DNA from 3 places in the Nocardia sp. BMG51109 genome. Region 1 is predicted to be linked to each of the others. Evidence: riboswitches for the same ligand, from Rfam matches in the RefSeq annotation. Region 1 holds a riboswitch; each other region holds the start of a gene.
The links. Region 1 has a riboswitch for S-adenosylmethionine ahead of D892_RS39970 (amino acid ABC transporter permease). Riboswitches for the same ligand answer to the same signal wherever they lie in the genome.

Region 1 (3,330 bases):
TGCGGGGATGGGCGGGGTTGTCGAGCACTTCCATCGGCGGGCCCTGCTCGACGATCCGCCCGGCGTCGAGAAGCACGACGGTGTCGGCGATCTCGCGGGCGAACCCGACCTCGTGGGTGACGATCACCAGCGTCGCTCCGTCGTGGGCCAGGGTGCGGATCACGTCCAGGACCTCGCCGACGAGTTCCGGGTCCAGCGCCGAGGTCGGCTCGTCGAACAGCACGACGCGCGGCCGCAGCGCCAGCGCCCGGGCGATCGCCACCCGCTGCTGCTGACCGCCGGACAGCTGCCTCGGATAGGACTCGGCCTTGTCCGCCAGCCCGACCCGTTCCAGCAGGGCGATCGCCTCACCCTCCACCTCGTTCCGGCCGCGCCCCTGCGCGCCCACGGGTGCGAGGGCGACATTCGCGAGCACCGTGAGATGCGGGAACAGATTGAAATCCTGGAAGACGAACCCGATCCGCGACCGCTGCCGCAGGACCTCCCGCTCGCTCAGCTCGTGCAGTTTCGCGCCCTTGCGCCGGTAGCCGACGAGCTCGCCGCCCACCCGCACGGTGCCGGCGTCCACCTTCTCCAGATGGTTGATCACCCGCAGCAGGGTGGATTTCCCCGAGCCGGACGGCCCCGAGCACGGCGGTCACCTCGCCCGGACGCACGGCGAGGTCGACGCCGCGCAGCACCTCGTCGTGACCGAAAGACTTACGCACGCCCCGTAATTCGAGCGCGTACTCGGCCGTTTCCCCGCCCTGTCGTCATCGCCGCTCCTGTGTCGTGATCTCGGCGATCTTCCGGCGCACGCGCTGCCACGGCGTCGGGGGAAGTTCGCGCTCACTGCCTTTCGCGAAATATCGCTCGATGTAGTACTGGACGACGGTCAGGACCGTGGTCAGCACGATGTACCAGACGGTGGCCACCATGAGCAGCGGCACCACCCGGCCGTTGCGGCCGAAGATCACCTGCACCTGGTAGAACAGCTCGGCGATCGCCATCACGGAGACGATCGAGGTGCCCTTGAACAGGCTGATGATCTCGTTCACCGCATTCGGCAGGATGCCGCGCATGGCCCTGCGGGGCGACGATGGTGAAGAACTGCCGCCGCCACGGCAGGCCCAGCGATTTGGCCGCCTCCACCTGCCCCGGATCCACCGAGATGATCCCCGCCCGGATGATCTCGGCCGAATACGCCGCCTGATGCAGCGCCAAACCGATGACGGGCGGCGGTGAATCCGCTGATCACGCCGTTCACGTCGAAGGTGTACACGGCCGGGCCGAACGGGACGCCGAGGCTCAGCGTGCGGTAGAGATAGGCGATATTGAACCAGAAACAGCAGCTGCACGATCAGCGGGATGGACCTGAACGCCCAGATGTAGACCCCACGAAATGACCTGTAGCACAGGATTGTTCGACAACCTGCCGATGGCGAGGCCGATGCCGAGCGCGAAGGCCGAGCAGGGTGCCCCAGCAGGTTCAGCTCGATCGTCAGCCGCAGCGCCCGCAGCACCGAGTCCGCGGTGAAGTACGCACCGAAGGTCGGCCAGTCCCAGCCCGGATTGGTGACCAGGCCGTGCACGAACTGCGCCACCAGCACGAGCGCCACCGCCGCCACCCACCCAGCGGCCACGGATGCCAGGTGCGTGCTACCGGCAGGACGTCCCTCCCCTGCCGCGTCCGATGCCCGCTCGGCGCCGGTGCTGCCACGGTGCTCATACGTCGATCGATCCCTCCATCGGTCCCCGGCGGTAGCACCCACACCCGAGAGCCGGGGGGTTGCTGCGACGTCGTCGAGCCGGGTCTCTCGGTCGCTCTGGATGGCCGGAACATGACGCTAAACCGCGCTCGCCCCGGCGTCTGCATTCTCGATCGCGCTGAATCCAATTCTTGCCGGGGCCGGTTTTCGCGCCGACGGAGGGTTTTGCTCGCGCTGATCGTGACGCGGTGGCAGATCCGCGCCGCCGCCGGATAATTCGTGCGACGGGACGCCACCCGGCCCCGCACTCCTGTCCGTCAACGTCGTCCCGTCCCGTCAACGTCGTCCCTGTCCGTCACCGTCGTCCCTGTCCGTCAACGTCGTCGAGGAGCCCTTTGACCACGTCATCACTGCCGGTGAATCTCAAGCACGCCAAGGACATCCACCCGGACGTGGACGTTCCGCCTGCTGCACGAGCTCAATCCACCCGGAGCGCACGCTCTGGTCACCGGCCGAGCTGCGCCGAGCTGACCGCGGCGGTGGCCGATCAACTGGCCCACTCCCCTGCTGGACATTCGTCCGATTTCCGGCACCGGGCAGCGGTGGTGGAGCCGGCCTGGGGTCTCACCATGGGTGGTCGAATTGTGGCTGCCTGTCGTGGGGACCGGGCCAGGGCACCGAACCGCACGACCACGGCGGCGCGTCGGGGGCGTTCACCGTGACCGTCGGCCAACTCGACGAGCAGTATCGCCATCCCGGTAACGCGGTCCGCGACGCACGGTGGCGCGCCGGTGAAACCCGTCGCCTTCGGCCCGCAACGGGCACACTGGGTGCGCAACCCCAGCCACCACCCGCCCGGCCGCCTCGGTGCACGCCTACTCACCACCGTTGCAGCCCGTGCGGGAATACCACTCGCTCGACGATTTCGAGGGCATATGAGTTTCGAGGGCATATGAGCACGAACGACGAACCGGTACTGAACGTCGAGCAGCTGCTCGGGCGCGCCCGAGCCGGTCTGGACCGCCTCGACCCGCGACAGGCGGCCGAGTCGCAGGCGTCCGGCGCACTGGTGGTCCGATATCCGGCCGGAATCGAACCGCAAGGCGGAGGGGACGATTCCGGGCGCGCTGGCGATCGAACGCATCGTGCTGGAGTGGCGGCTCGACCCCGCGGGCGACCATCGGCTGCCGGGCCTGACCGGCGACACCGCCGTGGTGATCGTGTGCAACGAGGGCTACGCCTCCAGCCTCGCCGCCGCCACGGTGGCGGCAGCTCGGGCTGGCGCGGGCCACCGACCTGGCCGGCGGGTTCCGGGCCTGGAAGGCGGCGGGTCTTCCGGTCGACGGCGGGAGCGATGCCGACGGCCGCGATCCCACGGAACACCCGGTGCAGCAGTAGAATTCGAGCCCGCAGCGCATCGACCGAACACCCGCGAGACTCGAGCACACCCGCAAGATTCGGGCACACCCGCGAGGTTCGAGCACGCCGACACTCGAGTACGTCCCGCCTACTCCGGTCGGGCTACTCCGGTCGGGCCAGGTCCTTGGCGAAGCAGTGGGACAGTGGCAGCACCTCGTACGGCGGGAAGATCGGGATGCGGTGGTATCCGCTGCGCCGGTAGAAGCGAACGCGCGTCCGGCTG
Region 2 (3,330 bases), on a different contig from region 1:
CAGGAACAGCTTGTGCGGACGGTCGCCCGCATCGCGGATCGCCCACTGCTCGAGGGTGTTGCAGACCATGTCGACCTGCTTGGAATGCCGGCGCGCGGCCTCCGAGCCCTCGTCGTAGTCGATGTCGGCGGGGTCGACGATGACCTCGACGTTCGGCGAGTGGTCGAGTTCGCGCAGCTCCAGCGGGGTGAACTTGGCCTGCGCGGGTCCGCGGCGGCCGAACACGTGCACCTCGAGGGCCTTGTTGCTGCGCAGGCCCTCGTACACGTTCGGCGGGATCTCCGTGGGCAGCAGCTCGTCACCGGTCTTGGCCAGTACCCGCGCCACGTCCAGCGCGACGTTGCCGACGCCGAGGACCGCGACCTTCTCCGCCTCCAGCGGCCAGGACCGCGGCACGTCGGGGTGGCCGTCGTACCAGGACACGAAGTCGGCGGCACCGTAGGAGCCGTCCAGGTCGATGCCCGGCACCGGCAGCGCGCGGTCGGCGTTGGCGCCGGTGGAGAAGATCACCGCGTCGTAGAACCGGCGCAGATCCGTCAGGGTGATGTCGGTGCCGTAGTCGATATTGCCCAGCAGCCGCACCTGCGGCTTGTCGAGGACCTTGTGCAGCGCGGCGACGATGCCCTTGATGCGCGGGTGGTCGGGAGCGACACCGTAGCGAATCAGCCCGAACGGGGCCGGCATCCGCTCGTACAGGTCGATGTTCACCTCGGCATCGGACTTCATCAGGGCGTCGGCGGCGTAGATTCCGGCCGGTCCGGCACCCACGATCGCAATGCGCAGTGGGTTGGTCGCACTGTATTCCGTCATTCTTACGCGCACCCTCTGGTCGAGAACTCTGTCCGTCATGTACTCAGCCGTGTATTTTCAGCCGTCGTTCTTAGCTTAGGCTAAGTTGACGTGTGGGCCGGGCGGCACCCGGCGGATCCGACTCCTATCGATGCTGCCTCGTTGCTCCGCAGGATGTCGTTCGTTCCTGGCCGGGGCCAGGAGGTTCTGCCGAGTCTATCGGTGGCGGCTATCGCGGTTATTCCCGGGATCCGGCGGGAAAACTCGGGTGTGATCTCGCACACCCGCCCCGACCGGGGATGATCGACGCATGACCGACGACGCCCACGACCCGATTCCGATCGACCAGCGCGACACCACACGGTCCGCGGTGCCGTTCCTCGCGGCCGCGGCGGTCGCGGTGGTGGTGATCGGCGGGGGCGTGGCCCTGGCCCTGGCGCGGCCGACGGAGAAGTCCGTCACACCCGAGGACCGGATCGGGGTGGCCGTCGGCAATTTCGCGACGGCGCAGGCGGATACGGATGCCGAGCGGCGCGCGACCGCCGCGTGCCAGGGATTCGATCCGAATCGGTCGCCGCTGGGCCCGGACGCGCTCGGCAAGAAGGTCGAGATCGCGCGGATCACCGATACCGCCGTCGACGGCGATCGCGCGCACGCGACCGTGACGAGCAGGATCGATGGCCGCGAGACGACCGCGACGTGGACCCTCGTCCACTCGGGCGGCTCCTGGCTGGTGTGCCAGTGATAGCGCGACCAGGTTTGACACACGGGCCTGTGACCAGGCACTCTCTATTTTCAGGTCATGAGCGCCAGCGCCAAGCCCCGGCTCGCTGGCCGGCAACCCTCCTCCGCGGTGGGGTGCTCCGGGTGACGACCAGGCCACGCATCGAAGTCTCCACGATGCGGCAAGTGCGGATTCTCAGGAGGTACGAGAAGTGAGTTACGCGGGCGATATCACCCCGCAGCAGGCGTGGGATCTGTTGCGCGACAACCCGGACGCGGTGCTGGTGGATGTGCGCACCGAGGCCGAGTGGCGGTTCGTCGGGGTGCCGGACACCAGTTCCCTCGATCGGCCGACCGCGCTGATCGAATGGGTCGACATCGCGGGCGCGCCGAACGGGCGGTTCGTGGATCAGCTGAAAGAGGTGCTCGCCGAGCGCGATTCGGACGGGAGCGGGCCGGTGATCTTCCTGTGCCGGTCCGGTCAGCGCTCGCAGGGCGCCGCGGCGGCCTCGACGGCGGCCGGATTCGCGCCGTCCTACAACGTGCTCGAGGGGTTCGAGGGTCCGCTGGACGCCGACGCTCATCGCGGCGGCGCCGGGTGGCGGGCGCACGGGCTGCCGTGGAGGCAGTCGTGATCACCGGGGGCGCCTTCGACAAGCCGCTGCCCGACGGCGTCGGCTCGGCGACGCTGGGCGTGCGCGGCGGCCTGCGGCGGTCCGGGTTCGAGGAGACCTCCGAGGCGCTGTATCTGTCCTCCGGGTTCGTGTACGAGAGCGCCGAGGCGGCCGAGGCCGCATTCACCGGCGACGTCGAGCATTTCGTGTACTCGCGCTACGGCAATCCGACGGTCGCCATGTTCGAGGAGCGGATGCGGCTGCTGGAGGGCGCCGAGGCATGCTTCGCGACGGCCAGCGGCATGTCGGCCGTGTTCACCTCGCTCGCGGCGTTACTGGGCACCGGTGACCGGCTGGTGGCCGCGCGCAGCCTGTTCGGCTCCTGTTTCGTGGTGTGCAACGAGATCCTGCCGCGCTGGGGCGTGGAGACCGTCTTCGTCGACGGTGAGGACCCCGCGCAGTGGGAGGAGGCGCTGTCGAAGCCCACCCGGGCGGTGTTCTTCGAGACGCCGGCCAATCCCATGCAGAGCCTGGTGGACGTCCGGCGGGTGGCCGAGCTGGCGCATGCCGCCGGCGCGAAGGTGGTGCTGGACAACGTCTTCGCCACGCCGCTGTTACAGCGCAGCCTGGACCTGGGCGCCGACGTGGTGGTGTATTCGGGCACCAAGCACATCGACGGTCAGGGGCGGGTGCTCGGCGGCGCGATCCTCGGCACGGCCGACTACATCGACGGTCCGGTGAAGCACCTGATGCGGCACACCGGCCCCGCGCTCAGCCCGTTCAACGCCTGGACCCTGCTCAAGGGCCTGGAGACCATGCCGCTGCGGGTGGGCCGGTCGGCCGAGTCGGCGCTGCGGATCGCGGAGTTCCTGGAGGGGCATCCGGCGGTGTCGTGGACGAAATACCCGTTCCTGCCGTCCCATCCGCAACACGAGCTGGCCACGCGGCAGATGTCGGGCGGCGGCACCGTGGTCACCTTCGAGCTGGCGTCGCTCGCGGACGAAGGGAAGAAGCGCGCGTTCGAGGTGCTGAACCGGTTGCGCATCGTCGACATCTCCAACAACCTCGGCGATGCCAAGACCCTGATCACGCATCCGGCCACCACCACCCACCGGGCGATGGGGCCGGAAGGCCGTGCGGCCGTGGGGATTACCGACGGCGTGGTACGGATCTCCGTGGGCCTGGAGGACGTCGAGGATCTGCT
Region 3 (3,330 bases), on a different contig from region 1:
GCTGGTCGCGGTGATCTTCGTGGCGCAGGATCGCTGGCGGCGCGGCGCCTACGTGATCGGCGGCGCGACGCTGCTGGCGGCCGCGCTGCGGGCGTGCCTGCCGACGGCGCGGGTCGGTCTCCTGGCGGTCCGCAGCAAGCCGTTCGACATCGGTACCTACACCGTGCTGGGCGGTCTCATCATCGTGCTGGCCGCGACGATCAGCAGCCTCGGCGTCGGCTGACCGGCGATCTCAGCGCTCGGACCGGGTCGCCCGCACCAGCTCCATGGTCTCGGTCAGCAGCTTGCCGACCGCCTCGATCTCGGTGAGGAACCCGTCGTGCCCGTCGCGCGAGTGCACCACCTCGAGGCCCTTGCAGCCGGGTAGCAGATCGGCCAGCTCCTGCTGTGTGCGCAGCGGATACAGCCGGTCGGAGTCGACGCCGCCGACGATGCACGGCACCGCGGTGCCGGCCAGCGCGGCCTCGATCCCGCCCCGCCCGCGGCCCACGTCGTGCCGGCTCATCGCCTCGGTCAGCAGCACGTAGGTGGCCGCGTCGAAGCGCCGCGACAGCTTCGCCCCCTGGTACTCGAGATAGCTCTGCACCGCGTAGCGGCCGCCGTTGCGGGGATCCTCGTCGCCCTGTGGCTGATTCTCGAAGCGGTGGTCCAGCTCGAAGTCGGTGCGATAGGTCAGGTGCGCGATCCGGCGGGCGATCCCCAGCCCGGTGGTCGGCGCCCGGCCGGTGCCGTGATAGTTGCCGCCCTGCCAGTCCGGATCGGCCTTGATGGCCGCGACCTGCGTGGTCTGGGTGCCGATCTGATCGGCGGTGGCACGCGCGCCGACGGCCAGCACCAGCGCGGCCTCGACCCGCCGCGGGTGGCCGATCATCCATTCCAGGACCCGCATCCCGCCCATCGATCCGCCGACCACGGCGGCCAGCCGGTCGATACCCAGCAGGTCGATCAGGTTCACCTCGGCGGTCACCTGATCGCGGATGGAGATACCGGGAAACCGTGCGCCCCAGGGCCTTCCGTCCGGCGCGGGAGATCCGGGCCCGGTACTGCCCTTGCAGCCGCCGAGCACGTTGGTGGAGATCACGCACCACTCGTCGGTGTCCAGCGGCGCGCCCGGCCCGACGATGCCGTCCCACCAGCCCGGCAGCTGGTGCGGTTCGGTGGGCGCGCCCACCACATGGGAATCGCCGGTCAGGGCGTGCTCGATGAATACGACGTTGTCCCGCTCGGACGACAGTTCACCCCAGCGCTGCACGGCGAGCTTCACATCGGGGACCACCGCCCCGCTCTCCAGCCGCACATCCCCGATGGCAATGGTGCCGAGTGTGCCGTCCGGCGGCGGTAGCAGCGTGGCCGCGGCCGAACGGTCCGTCTCCGAGCCGATGCCCACGGTCACCACGCCGCCGTCGCCAACCCGGCACGCCGACCGGCCGACACATCGTCGATGCCCGCGCTGCCGATACCCGCGCTGCCGATACCGACGTTCCACCCCGGGCCGCCGCCGGGAATCCGCCGCACCCTGTCCGCCGGCCGCGGGGCCGGTACCGGGCGAACGACAGCGAAACGCACATCATCGATGGTAGCCACCCGCCCCGGGGACGCCGTTCGCCCGGCGCTGCGGAAGGTGGTGAGTGCGGGGCCGCCGACGGCAGTGCGTACTTTGCCGTGGGTAGCGGTGTGTGCGGTGGTGCGGGTCGCTGTGTGTGTGGTGCCGGTCGGGCCGAGGGTGATCGTGCGTGCGAGGGCGGCGGAATGCGCGGCGCCGGGTGCGGTCGTGCGTGCCACGTCGCGGGTGTGCGCCATGCCGGGCACAGCGATGCGTGCGGCGCCGGGGGGGAAGGGGCGCTGTCGATGCGCCGTGCGGGCTCCCAGGGTGCCGGGGCCGGCCCGGTGCCGGTCGGTCGCGTGGCTCCGGTTCGCCGGATCGTGCCCGGACGTGGTCGAGTCGCTCATGTACTACTCCAGGTGCGGTGTGCCGAGAGGCGGCGTGCGGCCCGTTATCGGGATTCGAATCTCGAAAGGCAACAACACATGTCGGTGACCTCCTGATAGTCGCGCTTGCTCTCGGCTTTCGAGAGCCTGGTCATCACCCGGAGCACCCCACCGCAACTGGAGGGTTGCCGGCCAGCGAGCCGGGGCTTGGCGCTGGCACTCATGACCTGACTGGATGGTAGCGGATCGCCGGCGCGGGAAGCGAGACGAGGTCGGGGAGCTAACCCCCGGCCTCACTCGCCCGGGCCACCGGGACCGCGCAGCGGCCGACGAACTCGTCGTAGGCGCCCCGGACGGCCCGGATGGTCGCCTCCGCCGACTCGGCCGGCGCGCACTCCGGAAGCTGGGCATCGCATTCCATCCCGGTGCGCAGGATCGCGTTCCAGGTCGCGGCGATGAGTCGCACGGTGAGCGAGTCGGGCTCGGCGCCGACTCGTTCGGCAAGGGCCGAGTGGATTTCGACGATCTTGCTGTCGGTGAACTCCATGCTGCGCGCGCGCACCGTCGGGCTGGATCGCGTGATCCGCTGCATGTGCTGGAACCACTCGAAGGGCAGCGGCCCGCCGCCCTCGATGCTCTCGGTGGTGACCGCCAGGTAGGTGTCGAAGAGGGCCTGCAACTCGTTGCCGGTGATCGGCTGTTCGCGCAGGTGGGCGGCGATGATCCGGCCCCACTCCTCGATCGGGGCGAGGACGATGTCCTCCTTCAGTTCGAAGTACCGGCTCACCGTCCGCGGCGATACGTCGGCCGCCTCCGCGATCTGCTCGACCGTGGTCGCCTCGAAGCCGTTCTCGTCGCACAACCGCAGCGCCACCTCGATGATGCGGCGCCGGGTCTGCTGCTTCTTGCGTTCGCGCAGGCCGGGCTGGTCTGGACGCGGCGGTGAGTCGAGCATGCCCCGATTCTATCGCTATCGGCTCTCATTGTGACGAGTACCGCCAAATGTCATAGTCGGACACTTTTCTCTTGACGCCAATTGTCAGACGGTGCCACTATGGCTGCACATTCCTTCCGATGCAGGAGTCCCCCTCATGACCGAAACCGGGACACTCGTTTCTCCCGATACCTCCGCCGGGCCGAAGAGTTCGGCGCGCTGGTGGGCGCTGGGCGTGATCGCCCTGGCCCAGCTCATGGTGGTGCTGGACGCCACCATCGTCACGATCTCGCTGCCGTTCGCCCAGCAGGACCTGGGCATCAGCGACGGCGACAAACAGTGGGTGCTCACCGCCTACACGCTCATCTTCGGCGGCCTGCTGCTGCTCGGCGGCCGCCTCGCCGACTATCTGGGCCGCCGCCGGATCTTCCTGATCGGCCTCGTCGGCTTCGCCGGGGCCTCCGCGC

Region 2: another riboswitch for S-adenosylmethionine. It lies ahead of D892_RS0113670 (rhodanese-like domain-containing protein); the one in region 1 lies ahead of D892_RS39970 (amino acid ABC transporter permease).
Region 3: another riboswitch for S-adenosylmethionine. It lies ahead of D892_RS0116655 (hypothetical protein); the one in region 1 lies ahead of D892_RS39970 (amino acid ABC transporter permease).

What each region holds. Positions count from the first base shown of each region.
Region 1 is NZ_JAFQ01000003.1:48-3,377, reverse strand. It holds partial or broken gene D892_RS39975 (amino acid ABC transporter ATP-binding protein) at 1-707, opposite strand, end outside; partial or broken gene D892_RS39970 (amino acid ABC transporter permease) at 753-1,708, opposite strand; SAM riboswitch class I at 1,722-1,816, opposite strand.
Region 2 is NZ_JAFQ01000004.1:2,700,558-2,703,887, forward strand. It holds gene D892_RS0113660 (FAD-dependent oxidoreductase) at 1-810, opposite strand, end outside; gene D892_RS0113665 (hypothetical protein) at 1,100-1,534, shown strand; SAM riboswitch class IV at 1,588-1,707, shown strand; gene D892_RS0113670 (rhodanese-like domain-containing protein) at 1,725-2,147, shown strand; gene D892_RS0113675 (O-succinylhomoserine sulfhydrylase) at 2,144-3,330, shown strand, end outside.
Region 3 is NZ_JAFQ01000004.1:3,349,888-3,353,217, forward strand. It holds gene D892_RS41310 (DUF3017 domain-containing protein) at 1-223, shown strand, start outside; gene D892_RS0116650 (homoserine O-acetyltransferase) at 233-1,393, opposite strand; gene D892_RS0116655 (hypothetical protein) at 1,390-1,950, opposite strand; SAM riboswitch class IV at 2,047-2,157, opposite strand; gene D892_RS0116660 (TetR/AcrR family transcriptional regulator) at 2,210-2,884, opposite strand; gene D892_RS0116665 (MFS transporter) at 3,021-3,330, shown strand, end outside.